3 linked regions of the Cecembia calidifontis genome follow. The protein of the gene in region 1 interacts with the protein of each later gene in a pairwise test. Links are inferred from orthologs where the notes say so. Each region holds a gene or a part of one and is shown in the gene's direction. Other genes may lie near its edges.

Evidence for each region.
Region 2: the proteins of BC751_RS06345 (region 1) and ftsA interact in binary tests that used the Escherichia coli proteins (3 or more experiments, as listed by UniProt). The link is inferred for Cecembia calidifontis from one-to-one orthologs.
Region 3: the proteins of BC751_RS06345 (region 1) and ftsZ interact in binary tests that used the Escherichia coli proteins (3 or more experiments, as listed by UniProt). The link is inferred for Cecembia calidifontis from one-to-one orthologs.

Annotation. Positions count from the first base shown.
Region 1 is NZ_SGXG01000001.1:1,459,535-1,467,136, forward strand. The notes cover bases 1-2,867. They hold BC751_RS06345 (rod shape-determining protein), read left to right. Parts: upstream 1-853; coding sequence 854-1,882; downstream 1,883-2,867. Other genes in these bases: nusA (transcription termination factor NusA), read right to left, coding at 1-159; BC751_RS06340 (ribosome maturation factor RimP), read right to left, coding at 165-635; mreC (rod shape-determining protein MreC), read left to right, coding at 1,890-2,711; BC751_RS06355 (rod shape-determining protein MreD), read left to right, coding at 2,715-2,867. In the rest of the region: more of BC751_RS06355, read left to right, coding at 2,868-3,236; mrdA (penicillin-binding protein 2), read left to right, coding at 3,238-5,037; rod shape-determining protein RodA, read left to right, coding at 5,043-6,317; BC751_RS06370 (hypothetical protein), read right to left, coding at 6,320-7,438; BC751_RS06375 (2Fe-2S iron-sulfur cluster-binding protein), read left to right, coding at 7,483-7,602. UniProt on the Escherichia coli protein: Forms membrane-associated dynamic filaments that are essential for cell shape determination. Acts by regulating cell wall synthesis and cell elongation, and thus cell shape.
Region 2 is NZ_SGXG01000001.1:199,244-202,177, reverse strand. It holds ftsA (cell division protein FtsA), read left to right. Parts: upstream 1-776; coding sequence 777-2,093; downstream 2,094-2,934. Other genes in the region: ftsZ (cell division protein FtsZ), read left to right, coding at 2,196-2,934; BC751_RS00890 (cell division protein FtsQ/DivIB), read left to right, coding at 10-765; murC (UDP-N-acetylmuramate--L-alanine ligase), read left to right, coding at 1-26. UniProt on the Escherichia coli protein: Essential cell division protein that assists in the assembly of the Z ring. May serve as the principal membrane anchor for the Z ring.
Region 3 is NZ_SGXG01000001.1:196,055-200,637, reverse strand. The notes cover bases 1-2,983. They hold ftsZ (cell division protein FtsZ), read left to right. Parts: upstream 1-655; coding sequence 656-2,311; downstream 2,312-2,983. Other genes in these bases: BC751_RS00870 (purine-nucleoside phosphorylase), read left to right, coding at 2,960-2,983; BC751_RS00875 (NADPH-dependent FMN reductase), read right to left, coding at 2,314-2,838; ftsA (cell division protein FtsA), read left to right, coding at 1-553. Outside these bases: more of BC751_RS00870, read left to right, coding at 2,984-3,796; BC751_RS00865 (purine-nucleoside phosphorylase), read left to right, coding at 3,918-4,583. UniProt on the Escherichia coli protein: Essential cell division protein that forms a contractile ring structure (Z ring) at the future cell division site. The regulation of the ring assembly controls the timing and the location of cell division.

The DNA of each region.
Region 1 (7,602 bases):
GTCAGCGTTGATGGTGACATCAAAGTTTTCATCTGTCTCATATTTCTTGCGAATCATCGCTCTAAATACATCTTCCAGAATACGGATCATGGTAGGACGATCCACATTTTTAGACTTTGCAAACTCTGCAAATGATTCTATTAGAACTTTAGCATCCATTTTTTTTATTTAAAAGAGACTAACACAATTGATTTTTTTATCTGGTCAAGCGGCACGGAGATTTCTTGCTCTGCTGCTTTTTTGCCTTTTTCCTTTACCTTGATTTTTAACTTTATTTCTGTCTGCTCGACAGCCATAAGCTCCCCTTCGATTTCTTTACCCTCCAACAGGGTCACCCTCAGCTTTCGTCCCACATTTTTGGCGTACTGTCTCCTGGAAGCTAGCGGATAATCCAAACCAGGGGAAGACACCTCCAGCACATAGGCCTCAGGCATTAAATTTTTGGCTTCAATTTCCTCACCTACCGACCTGCTTACCTTGGCACAACTGTCAATGCTCAGGCCCGAATCAGCGTCTATCAAGATTTTAACTTGAGGTTTATTGCCCTTTTCAATTACTTGGATGTCCACAATAAAATGGGATTCATCCGGCAAATGCTTGTTTACAATTTCCTCAATGTTTTGTTTTAAGTTCATACTCCTTCACTGCTGATAAATGAAAGAGGGGACTCTTGTCCCCTCCCGATAGCTTGGATAATACACTGCAAAGATAATGAAATTATTATTATAAAAAAAAACAACATTGTTGTAATAAATTGGGAATTAGATAATAATTTTGCCCACCCACGTTGAATATGCTGGACCGACAGTTAAAAATTCACGGTAAATAAAGAAGATCAATCAAGAAAAAAATAATGGGATTATTCGATTTTTTTTCAAGTGACATTGCAATAGACCTTGGTACAGCCAATACGCTGATCATTCATAAAGATAAAATTGTCGTAGATGAGCCATCAATTATCGCCATCGACAGGACAACAAACAGGGTGCTGGCTGTAGGGAAGGACGCTATGAACATGCATGAAAAGACGCATGAAAACATCCGCACCATCCGTCCATTGAAGGATGGGGTGATTGCTGATTTCTACGCTGCTGAGCAAATGATCAGGGGCATGATCAAAATGATCCCCGGCCACAATAAGGGAATGTTCCCTAAATCGCACCGTATGGTTATCTGTATCCCTTCCGGAATTACGGAGGTGGAGAAAAGAGCTGTTAGGGACTCAGCAGAACATGCCGGAGCAAAAGAAGTGTACATGATTTATGAACCGATCGCTGCTGCCATCGGTATTGGTATAGATATCGAAAAACCGATGGGGTCCATGATTGTGGATATCGGGGGCGGTACTACCGAAATTGCATTGATAGCCCTTTCTGGAATCGTAGCGGATCAGTCCATCCGTGTAGCAGGGGATACTTTTACCAAAGATATTCTGGATTACATGAGAAGACAGCACAACCTATTGATCGGTGAAAGGTCTGCGGAAAAGGTGAAGATTGCCATTGGTTCGGCTTTGACGGAGCTCGAGGATGCACCTGAAGATTATGAAATCAGAGGTAGAGATTTGATGACCGGTATTCCGAAGGTTATTAAGGTTTCCTACTCAGAAATTGCTTTTGCTTTGGACAAGTCTGTTTCCAAAATAGAGGAAGCTGTCTTGAAAGCCCTGGAAATTGCCCCCCCGGAATTATCGGCCGATATCTATGATAATGGTATCCACCTGACAGGAGGTGGTGCCTTGCTCAAAGGACTCGATAAAAGGTTACATCAAAAGACCAAACTTCCTATACACATTGCCGAAGATCCCTTAAGGGCTGTGGTAAGGGGAACTGGTACTGCGCTGAAAAATATCCAGAATTTCAGGACTGTTTTGATGACCTAATGTTTGGATGTACAGGATATTACTGTTTCTATATAGAATAAGGGCATTCTTGTTGTTCGTGTTGTTGGAAACAATCGCCATATGGATGATTGTTTCCAACAACAGCCAACAGGGATCCGTATTTTTTAATAGTGCCAACCAAATCAGTGCCAGTATTTTGGATACCCAAGCGGATATCATCGATTATTTTTCTCTTGCTTCGGTCAACAAAGCTTTGGTTGAAAAAAATGCCGAATTGTTGGCAGAGTTAGAAAGATATAGAAAGCCTGCAGATAGCCTTTACATTCCCTTGGACAGTGCCCTGGAAGCTACCTTCCAGTTCAAAGGAGCCAAAGTCATCAATAATTCCATCAATCTTTCCCAGAATTACCTGACCATCAACAAAGGGTCAAAACATGGAATCCACGAGGGTATGGGGGTATTCAATGAAGAAGGTGTGGTAGGAAGGGTAAAAGGGGTGACCAAGAACTTTGCAACAGTGATTTCCCTCTTGCATACAGAATTGTTGGTTTCCTCTAAGATTGCTTCTACGGAAGTTTTTGGGTCTACGAAATGGGATGGTGTGGATCCCCAAAAGGCTAAAATGCTCTACGTGCCAAGGCATGTTCAGGTGAAAGTAGGGGATAAAGTCGTGACTTCTGGCTATAATGCTGTTTTTCCGGAAGGTATTCCTATCGGTACGGTTATTGAAGTGAAGCCAGGGCCTGAAACCAATTACCTTGATATTACCGTGCAGTTATCAACAGATTTCACCAAAATATCTTATGTTTATTTGGTAGAAAATAAGCTGGCAGAAGAACTGGAGAACTTGAACGTGGAAAATAAATAAAGCATGAACAGCAGGAAGGTTTTTTTATTGGCCGGTAGTTTCTTGCTCTATTTTTTAGTGCAGGTGCTGATGCTCAAAAACATGGTGATTTTCGGTGTCGCTTTTTGCTTTTTATATGTGTTGTATGTGCTGTTGCTCCCTGTTGAAATGAAAACCATTCCCTTGATGCTTATTGCTTTTATATTAGGCCTTATCGTAGATTTTTTTTACGATACCATGGGGATGCATACCCTTTGCCTGGTAGCCATAGCCTTTTTCAGGAATTTTTGGTTGGATATTCTGACCCCTACGGGAGGATATGATGAAAACCTTCAGCCCTCTATGTTGAATATGGGACTGGGATGGTTTGTTACTTACAGTATCCCCTTAATTCTGGTCCATCACATTTTGTTTTTTTATGTAGACAGTTTGGGAACCAATTTGTTCTTTCCCGTGGTTCAAAAGATTATTGCAAGTACTATTTTTGTATTCGTAATGAGCATTGTCGTACAATTACTATTCTACAGGAGAAGGAGGGGTATATAAAATGAATGATCAAAGACCGTTAATCATTATCATCGCCATCGTGTTGGTAGGTGTGGTATTGCTTACAAAACTGTTTTTGATACAAGTAGCGGATGACACTTTTTTGAGAAGGGCAGAGCGAAATGCCATACAGCGGGTAGTGGACCACCCTTACAGGGGACTGGTCTATGACCGCACCGGAAAAATCATGGTTTACAACAATCCCATTTTTGATCTGATGGTCATCCCCCGGGAGTTTTCGGTAAAGGATACAGCACGTTTTTGTGAAATTTTCCAGATAAGTAAAGAGCAGCTGATAGAAGGATATACAGCTGCAAGGAAATACTCAGCTGTAAAGCCCTCTCCCTTGAAAAAACAGATTTCTACCACAGAATTTGCCAGGATTCAGGATTACCTGATTGATTATCCGGGGCTTTTTGTCATGACCCGGGCGGTTAGGTCTTATCCTCAGCCAAGTGCTGCCAATGCCTTGGGCTATATTGGGGAAATCAGTGCAAGACAGTTGGAGCGTGACACCCTTAAATATTACAGGCAGGGGGACTATGTTGGGTTGAGCGGTATTGAGGGGTTTTATGAGCCCGAACTCAGAGGGGTCAAAGGGGTAAAATACCGAATGGTCAATGTAAGGGGGGTTGATAAAGGACCATTTAAAAACGGGGAATATGATACAGTTGCTGTGGCAGGTAAAAACCTTACCTCCACCATTGATCTGGAATTGCAGCAATATGGGGAAATGCTGATGGCGGGCAAGCGAGGTTCTGTGGTGGCCATTGAGCCTAAAACAGGAGAAGTTCTCGCCATGATTTCTGCGCCAAGCTATGATCCCAATATGCTTACCGGCGCAAAGTTTGGAGCCAATTACATGCAGTTGAACCAAGATGACAGCAAACCGCTTTTCAACCGGCCCATCATGGCTATGTACCCTCCCGGTTCTATCTTCAAAATCGTGCAGTCGCTGGTGGGTTTGCAAATGGGCGTATTGAGTCCCAATACCACCTATTCATGTAACCGTTCCTTGGTAGCCTGCCACAACCATCCCAATCCAGTGAATTTGTTTGGAGCCGTAAAGTATTCCTGCAACCCCTATTACCATCAAGCCTACAGGGCAATGATCAATAGGGAGGTTTCCAGGAGTACCTTCAAGGATACCGAAATTGGATTGAACACCTGGAGGGAATATGTGGTAAAATTTGGCCTTGGAGGGCCTTTGGGCATTGACCTTTACAATGAAAAGGGAGGCTCCATTCCTTCCAGTAACCTGTATGATAGGATTTATGGGCCAGGTAGGTGGAAATATTCCACCATTTATTCGCTCTCCATTGGACAGGGAGAGATGCTCGTAACCCCGCTTCAAATGGCCAATTTGGCAGCCATCTTTGCCAATAAAGGATATTATTATCCCCCACATCTGGTCAAAGCAGTGGATGGAGATCCCAATAAAATACCCCAAAGGTTCAGGACAAGAATCGATGTAGGAGTGGACGCCCAGCACTTTGACCTGATTCAGGATGCCATGGCAGAGGCCATCTATGGTACTGCCGCAAGGGCAGCGATCAAGGACATCACCATTGCCGGTAAGACGGGGACTGCCCAAAACCCACAGGGAGAAGACCATTCCGTATTCATTGCCTTTGCCCCTAAGGAGGATCCAAAGATTGCTATCGCCGTGTATGTGGAAAATGCAGGCTGGGGAGGTAGGGCAGCTGCTAGTACTGCCAGCTTGATGATTGAAAAATACTTAAGGGGTGAGATTACCCGACCTGCCTTGGAAGAGTATGTGCTTGCAGGAAAATTTATGTAATAGCAGTGAGAGAGGACGATTTATACATCAATAAAATAGATTGGATCACCATTACCATCTATGCCCTATTGGTCATCATGGGATGGTTCAATATCTATGCGGCTGTCTATGACGAACAAGCTGCCAAAAGTATTTTCGACTTTTCTATCAATTCCGGAAAGCAATTGGTATGGATCGGTACGGCCTTGCTGTTGATCACCATCATCATGGTAGCGGACTACCGGCTTTTCGAAAATCTTTCTTTAGTCCTTTATGGTATTTTTCTGCTGTTCCTTTTGATCACTCCATTTTTTGGAAAAGAAATCAATGGGCAAAGGGCCTGGTTTGAAATTGGTGCTTTCCGCCTACAGCCTGCGGAATTTGCCAAATTTGCCACCGCATTGGCTTTGGCTAAATTTATGGAAAGGCCGAGTTTTGACCTCAGTCAGTTCAAATACCAAATGCAGGCTTTATTGATTATCATGCTTCCTGTAGCGCTGATCATGCTTCAGCCGGACACAGGAACTGCCATGGTATATTCCGCGTTTTTTATCATGCTTTATAGAGAGGGAATGCCACAGCGTTATTATGTGCTGGGTCTGGCCTTTATAGCTGTTTCATTGCTGGCTTTGGGAATTGAAAATAACCTCTATATCGTCATCGGCGTGGTTGCCGTGGTAGTGATTTTTATCTTATTAGGGAAAAAGAAACTTTCCAGGATACTGGCTTTTACAATTTTGGGATTGGCGACCATTGCATACACATACAGTTTGGACTATGTCGTTTCCAAATTACCTGAACACCAACAAAACCGGATCATGGTTCTTTTTAATCCTGACATTGATCCCCTGGGGGTGGGCTGGAATGTGACCCAGTCCAAAATTGCTATCGGATCTGGGGGATTTGCCGGTAAAGGATACCTGGAAGGCACACAGACCAAGTTTGATTTTGTCCCCGAACAGCACACTGATTTTATTTTCTGTACCCTGGGAGAGGAGTTTGGCTGGGTAGGGTCCCTGGTCGTGATCTTCCTTTTCTGTGCTTTGTTGATCCGCTTGGTGTTTTTGGCGGAAAGACAAAAAAACAGGTTTTCCAGGGTCTATGGCTATAGTGTAATTTCCATCCTGCTTTTCCATTTTATGATCAACATAGCCATGACCATAGGCCTGTTTCCGGTAGTCGGAATACCCCTTCCTTTTTTCAGTTACGGAGGTTCTTCCCTATGGTCATTTACTATCTTGCTCTTTATTTTTATCAAACTGGACTCCCATAGGATTCAGCTTTTGGGAAGGATGAAATAAGCTTAATTTCTATGGTCAAATTTGCGGAAGATGAGCTGCAAAAATTCATTGACCTCATCCGAGTTTTTGTCCCAGTTCAATTCCCCTACATAGCGCTGATTGAGCAGATTGATGGCGTCTGCAAAACTTTCGCATTGGTCGATGGATTTCAACGCGTGGCTAAGCAGGTCAGGATTGCCGTCAAAAAGGGCTTTGGTGAACATGAATTTCTGGTTGATGCCAATGCTGTCTGCCAGATCTTTGATGGTACCTTTCATGATGGAATATTCCTCAGCTTCAAACTTTGACCAGATCTGTAGCGGATCCAAGGCATTTTCCATTGGGGCCATTTTGTAATTAATAGCGCTTGGTAAACTGGAAGGGCTGGAGGACTGTTTTATTGTTTCTGGTTCAGGCTTCTTTTCAGGTTCAGCAGCTTGGCTTGTAGTTTGCGCTTTGGGTCCCTCAGCTGTCAGAGGGGGTTCAGGTGTAGGAGTATTTGCTTCAACAGCCTGATTCACTGATGGATTTTCAAATAATTTGGGGAGTTCTAATGGATATACCGCATTAAGCGTTTCCAGTAATTTTTCAGCTGGCTCCAATTGATCGCTCAGCCTTTCGAAGTTTTGGTTCAATGCCTGTTTGAATGCTTCCCTGGTATGGGCTAGTCCGGCCCGGTCGATGATATTCTGGATCAGGTCCGTATGCCACTTGAAGTATTTTTTGTTTTCCTTGAGGTAAGCATTGAGCTGGGAAGGGTCTTTTTTGTCGAATTCCTTCTCAAAGTAGGCCACCGGGTCCAAAGCCAATTGAATGGATTCCACGACTGCATTTTTCAGCAAGGGTTCAAAATCTTTGCGTTCGACCTTGATGCTTCGGGAAAGGATATTCATAAATTCCCTGAGTGCCTCGTGTACGGCATTGTCGCGGTAGTCAAAATAAGGATTGCTTTTCATCTTTTCCAACTCCTGCTGCCAGGCTTCGAACAAACTCTTGATTGAGAAAAAATTGACCTGGATACTGGGTGTCAACTGAACCATTTCCGGTCCTGTCATGTATTTCCTTTGTGAAAAATAGGCATCACAAATTTTGACTGTAAATTTATCAGCGTAGTCCTGAATGTATGCGTTGTTGATGGTCATAATGAATTGAAATAGAAAGGTATTGCAGTATTCCAACGAAAACCATGATCAAAATTATTATAGAAAATCTGAATAATCACGAAATAATTTCATCGGAATCTGGCCGTAAAGTTATTGAATTAATCCATGAAAACTACATTGACTGGATGCATGCTTGCGGAAAA
Region 2 (2,934 bases), 1.3 Mb from region 1 along the record:
TGAAGCAACATGAAAATCAGATTTAGAAAAGGCTTTTTGTTATTTGTGCTCTTGCTGATTCTGGTGGTTTTCATCGGATTTATCGAGAAGAAAAGTGCGGGAAGAAGGCTTGCCGGAGTAGAAGTATATGTAAAAAGTGTGAGCGATGTGTATTTCGTGGACGAAAAGGATGTCCTCCAGACTTTGAAGGCTGAATTTCCCCTTTTGGAACAGGGAACGGCTCTGGCTGAGATCAACCTGTACAATATAGAAAGAAAGGTGGAAAGTCATCCATTTGTCAAAAAAGCGGAAGTATTCTCTGATCAGAAGGGTAATATCAAAGTGGAAATTGAACAGCACATACCGGTCGCCAGAATCAGTAGACCAAGGGCAGCAGATGGATATGTGTCCACAGAGGGAATCATCCTTCCCACTTCCAGTAAATATACCTCCAGGGTCTTGATTCTGTATGGAAATTATGCGGAAAGCTTATTGAATAAGCAAAATCTGGAGGAAGATGCTCCCGAAATGATGGAATTGATCCGGTTTATCCACAAGGATCCATTTTGGAGGGCACAGATCACAGAACTGGAAATACCCAGGAAAGGGGATATTAGACTCCATCAACAAGTAGGCAAGCAGGTGATCGAATTTGGGGATGCCAGTGATATAGAGGAGAAATTTAAAAAAATCAACCTCTTTTATGAGGAAATACTTCCCAAAAAAGGATGGAATACATACAGCAGAGTAAACATAAAATATAAAGGCCAGATTGTTTGTGAATAATTGATGATGCTATGGAAAACGACAAATTTATTGTAGGACTTGACATTGGTACGACCAAAATCTGTGCGGTGGTTGGCCGCAAGAATGAATTTGGAAAACTTGAAGTTTTGGGTATGGGTAAGGCAGTTTCCGATGGGGTAATCCGCGGAATTGTCACCAATATAGACAAGACTGTCAATGCTATTCAAAAGGCTGTGGCAGATGCTTCAGATATGGCAGAAGTGGACATTGCCAATGTGATTGTGGGTATTGCAGGACAGCACATCAAAAGCACCGTACAGCATGGCTCTATCATCAGAAAGTCCAATCAAGATGAAATCACCATCGAAGATGTGAGACGTCTGGCCAATGATATGGAAAACATTGTCGTACCTCCGGGAAATACCATCATCCATGTCATGCCACAGGATTATACCGTAGACTATGAAGATGGCATCAAGGATCCCGTTGGAATGTCAGGATCTAAACTAGAGGCAGATTTCCATATCATCACTGCACAGACCACTGCCATCAATAATATCAACAGATGTGTTAAAAGGGCAAACCTGGTTTCCAAGGACCTTATACTTGAGCCTTTGGCAAGTTCCTTATCTGTCCTAAGTGAAGAAGACAAAGAAGCGGGCGTATGCCTTGTGGATATTGGGGGTGGCACAACGGATATCGCCATATTTTATGATAATATCATACGTCATACAGCAGTAATTCCTTTGGGGGGCAACATCATCACCTCCGATATCAAAGAAGGCTGCATGGTACTGCACAATCAGGCCGAGTTGCTTAAAACCAAGTTCGGTAAGGCCATTGCCGAAGAAGCCAACCCCAATGAAATCGTCTCCATACCTGGATTGAGAAATAGGCCGCCTAAAGAAATTTCCATCAAAAACCTCGCAGCCATCATTCAGGCAAGGATGGAAGAGATCATCGAGCATGTACAAAATGAACTGGTTGCCAGTGGTCACTATAAAAAATTAGCCGGAGGTATAGTCCTTACCGGCGGTGGTGCTTTGCTTTCAGGAGTAGCCCAGCTATTTGAATACATGACCGGGTTGGATACCCGTATCGGCTATCCCAATGAGCACTTGGGCAAGTGCAAGATTGATGAAATCAAGAGTCCAATGTATGCTACTTCGGTAGGATTGGTGCTTGCCGGATTCAAGTCCTTTGACGAAAGGGAAGAGACCTATAGAAAGCGTTATGAAATTGAGGTGGTTGCCAGACCGGAACAAAGGCTGAAGACCAATGAGCTGGCATCCAATATTTTCACCAAAATGAGGATAAAATTGAAGGATATCATCACCAGTGATATCCAGGAAGATAATAATTACTAGGGCTTATCATACCGGGGAGATGATGGGCTTTGCCTATCATTTCCCTTCTTACTGATTTTGAACTACTATTCATTCACCAACATATTTTAAACGTCAGATAACATGAAAGATTACCAGTTCGATTTACCCAAGAACCACAAGTCAATTATCAAGGTGATTGGTGTGGGGGGAGGTGGTTCCAATGCCGTGAACCATATGTACAACATGGGCATCAAGGATGTAGAGTTTGTGGTTGTCAATACCGATGCCCAGGCATTGAAAAGCAGCCCGGTTCCTTTAAAGCTCCAGCTCGGTGCCAACCTTACTGAAGGTCTGGGTGCCGGCGCAAATCCTGAAAAAGGAAGAAGTGCGGCCCTCGAGAGCAAAGAAGATATTAGGACTTTATTGTCCGACAATACCAAAATGGTATTTATCACTGCCGGAATGGGAGGTGGTACCGGTACAGGTGCAGCTCCTGTGATTGCTAAAATTGCCAAGGATATGGATATCCTGACAGTGGGTATAGTGACTGCGCCATTTGTTTTCGAAGGAAGAAAGAAAATGCAAGCGGCCCAACAAGGAATTGAAGCCTTGAAGGAAAGCTGTGACACAGTATTGGTGATTTTGAACGACAAGTTGAGGGAAATTTATGGAAACCTGGCTATCCGTTCTGCTTTTGCCAAAGCTGATAATGTGTTGACTACAGCTGCAAAATCTATTGCCGAAATCATTACCGTACACCAGGATGTGAACGTGGATTTTGAAGATGTGAAGACGGTGATGAAGGATGCCGGTGCGGCTGTGATGGGTTCTGCCACGGAAGAAGGCGATGGAAGGGCTATCAGGGCAGCAGAGAAAGCCA
Region 3 (4,583 bases), 1.3 Mb from region 1 along the record:
GCTTAAAACCAAGTTCGGTAAGGCCATTGCCGAAGAAGCCAACCCCAATGAAATCGTCTCCATACCTGGATTGAGAAATAGGCCGCCTAAAGAAATTTCCATCAAAAACCTCGCAGCCATCATTCAGGCAAGGATGGAAGAGATCATCGAGCATGTACAAAATGAACTGGTTGCCAGTGGTCACTATAAAAAATTAGCCGGAGGTATAGTCCTTACCGGCGGTGGTGCTTTGCTTTCAGGAGTAGCCCAGCTATTTGAATACATGACCGGGTTGGATACCCGTATCGGCTATCCCAATGAGCACTTGGGCAAGTGCAAGATTGATGAAATCAAGAGTCCAATGTATGCTACTTCGGTAGGATTGGTGCTTGCCGGATTCAAGTCCTTTGACGAAAGGGAAGAGACCTATAGAAAGCGTTATGAAATTGAGGTGGTTGCCAGACCGGAACAAAGGCTGAAGACCAATGAGCTGGCATCCAATATTTTCACCAAAATGAGGATAAAATTGAAGGATATCATCACCAGTGATATCCAGGAAGATAATAATTACTAGGGCTTATCATACCGGGGAGATGATGGGCTTTGCCTATCATTTCCCTTCTTACTGATTTTGAACTACTATTCATTCACCAACATATTTTAAACGTCAGATAACATGAAAGATTACCAGTTCGATTTACCCAAGAACCACAAGTCAATTATCAAGGTGATTGGTGTGGGGGGAGGTGGTTCCAATGCCGTGAACCATATGTACAACATGGGCATCAAGGATGTAGAGTTTGTGGTTGTCAATACCGATGCCCAGGCATTGAAAAGCAGCCCGGTTCCTTTAAAGCTCCAGCTCGGTGCCAACCTTACTGAAGGTCTGGGTGCCGGCGCAAATCCTGAAAAAGGAAGAAGTGCGGCCCTCGAGAGCAAAGAAGATATTAGGACTTTATTGTCCGACAATACCAAAATGGTATTTATCACTGCCGGAATGGGAGGTGGTACCGGTACAGGTGCAGCTCCTGTGATTGCTAAAATTGCCAAGGATATGGATATCCTGACAGTGGGTATAGTGACTGCGCCATTTGTTTTCGAAGGAAGAAAGAAAATGCAAGCGGCCCAACAAGGAATTGAAGCCTTGAAGGAAAGCTGTGACACAGTATTGGTGATTTTGAACGACAAGTTGAGGGAAATTTATGGAAACCTGGCTATCCGTTCTGCTTTTGCCAAAGCTGATAATGTGTTGACTACAGCTGCAAAATCTATTGCCGAAATCATTACCGTACACCAGGATGTGAACGTGGATTTTGAAGATGTGAAGACGGTGATGAAGGATGCCGGTGCGGCTGTGATGGGTTCTGCCACGGAAGAAGGCGATGGAAGGGCTATCAGGGCAGCAGAGAAAGCCATTGCTTCTCCTTTGCTCAATAACGTAGATATCAAAGGCGCTCAGAAAATCCTGCTTTCCATCATGTCCGGGGAGGAAGATGAGTTGTCCATGGACGAACTGAGTGAAATCACTGAATATATCCAGGAAAGGGCCGGTGACAATGCAGATGTGATCTTCGGTCAGGGAATTGACCAGGAGCTCGGTAAAGGTATCCGGGTGACTGTAATTGCTACGGGTTTTGAAATGGGAAAGCTGAGTGAAGTAAGTCCGGCAAAAGAAACTGAAACAAAGATTGAACAAAGGTCTTCAACCGAAGAGCAGGAATCAATAAAAAAAGTGATTGACCTGGAATCAGGCAAGACTTCCAAAGTGGATGAGGACGCATTGGCAGGAGCAGGTCAGACTTTTACCTTCACTTTCCAGAAGCCTATTTTCACTCCTGCCAATGAAGAAAAAAAATCCGATGACTTTAACCAGCCGCTGATCGAAGAGAGAAAAGCTGAGGCTGTAAATAAATTAATCGACCTTGAAGAGGAAGAAGCGGAGACCAGCGAATTTGAGTTTGTACCTGCAGCTTCCGAAACCAAGAAAGTGGTTTTTGAACTTCCTTCCGAGAGAGAAGAGAGACCAGTATTCCCTTCAGAAGAGAAAAAAGAAGAAGCGCCTGCACATTATGGCAACGACTATTATGAGCAGTTGAGACAAAAAGCCATTCAGAAAGCTTATGAGCGTTTTGAGCGTCTCAAGAACCTAAAGTCTTACAACCAAAGCCCTGAAGAATTTAAGGAAAAATTGGAAGTCCCCGCTTTTGTCCGTAAGCAGGTCAAGCTTTCTGATGTGCAGCACAGCTCAGAAAGAAGCATTTCCAGGTTCAACCTGACAGATGAAAATGAGTTCTTGAAGAACAATAGGTTCTTGCATGACAATGTTGATTAACTTCAAAAGTTAATCAACATTTCCGCCTGGGATTGAAGCAATTCCATGTACAGCCTGTTGGTGAGCAGGTTATCTGACATATTTTCCTCAATTTTAGCCAGTTTAATTTTGAGGGCAAGTACATGCATCCCCAGGTAATGGAAGATGTCGGTGAGGTGGCTCAATGCGATGCCACCCCCGCCTATTCCGGAAGAAATACCCACCAAAGCACACTTTTTGTTCCTAAAGGAGTTGGGATAGGTCATGCCGTCTATAAAAGCCTTGAGGACACCTGGAAATGAACCGTTGTATTCCGGAACGATAAAAACAAACTTGTCACCTGTTTTTACTTTTTCATGGAAGGCATTGTATTTCGGATTTTTACCATTCCGGTCATACAAAGCCGAAAACACAAAATCATGGGGCAAATCTATCAGGTTCAAAATTTCTGATTCAGCACCTTTTTGCTTCAATATTTCCTGATAAAGATGGGCTATGGCAAGGGAAAGGGAGTTTTTTCTATTGGTTCCTACAATAATCTTGATCATAGAGAGGGGTTTCAGATCGTATGTTGCTAATTACAAACTCACAAGCCAATTAGTTTCCTATTTGTTCAAAAATTATGGTCAAAAAAACATTATTGCTTACCTTGGGCAAAATTTGAGAGACATGAAGGAAGAACCCAATATGACATACAGCGATCAGATCAAACAAGCTTTTGAGTATATCCGTCAACAATTCGATTGCCCTTTGGAAGTAGGGATTATCCTTGGAACAGGCCTTGGGCAATTGATCCACAATATAGAAATTCAGATAGAAATCCCTTATCAGGAAATCCCGTTTTTCCCGGTTTCCACGGTGGAGAGCCACAAGGGGAAACTGATCATAGGGAAACTTTCGGGAAAATCCGTGGTAGCCATGCAAGGGAGGTTTCATTACTATGAAGGCTATTCCATGAAGGAGGTAACATTTCCTGTAAGGGTGATGAAAATGTTGGGCATCAGACAACTTTTTGTATCCAATGCTGCCGGAGGACTTAACCCCAAGTTTGAAGTGGGAGACCTGATGGTCATCCATGACCATATCGATCTGTTTCCTGAAAACCCGCTCCGGGGCAAAAACCTGAATGAGTTTGGGGTGAGGTTTCCGGATATGTCCGAGCCTTATGACCTTTCCTTGGTAGAAAGTGCTATGAAAATTGGGGAAGCGCATCAGCTTAGGGTACATCAGGGGGTGTATGCTGGAGTTCAGGGGCCCAACCTGGAAACCAAAGCAGAGTATAAATACCTCCGGATCATCGGAGGGGATGCCGTAGGGATGAGTACTATTCCGGAAGTGATTGTGGCCAGGCATATGGATCTTCCTGTGTTTGCGATTTCTGCCATTACCGACCTATGCTATCCGGGAAAAATCAAAAAAGTACGGATAGAGGAAGTATTAGCAGGTGCAGCCAAAGCGGAACCCAGAATGAGTCTGATTATCCGTGAATTGGTCAAGTTGGTATAGGGGAGTATTGGTTAAGTTTTAGCGAAATTGTTTAATAGACTAAGGTTTAAGGCTTAAGTTTTCCACAATTTACCATTACGAATGCATACAAGAGGGTATCTTGTATTTTGTACAAATTTGAATGATGCTAAAAGAAGCTGCGGAATATTTAAGAGACAAAATCTCTTTTGCACCTGAGACGGGAATTATCCTGGGGTCAGGACTTGGTGGTTTGGTCAAGGAGATACAGGTTCTCCATAGGATTCCTTATTGCCAAATACCAGGTTTTCCGGTCTCTACCGTAGAAGGGCATTCCGGGGAACTTGTATTTGGGTATTTGGAGGGTAAAAAAGTAGTTGCCATGAACGGCCGCTTCCATTATTACGAAGGATATTCCATGGAAAAGGTGATATTCCCTCTACGTGTCCTACGCTTGCTGGGAGTACAAAGGTTAATTGTGACCAATGCTGCGGGAGGGTTGAATCCTGATTTTGGGGCAGGGGATATCATGCTTATTGAGGATTTCATCAGTTTACTTCCTGACAATCCCTTAAGGGGCAGGAACCTTGATGAATTTGGGCCAAGATTTCCCGATATGTCCGAACCTATGGATCCGTCCTGGTCCCAAATGGCAGTTGAAGTGGCCCAAAATTGGGATTTACCCTTGAGAAAAGGAGTATATGTGGGAGTACAGGGTCCCAAATTAGAAACCAAATCAGAAATCCGGTACATGCGGATCATCGGAGCAGATGCTGTGGGGATGAGTACAGTGCCGGAGATTATTGCCGCCTGTCAGATGGGCATGAAG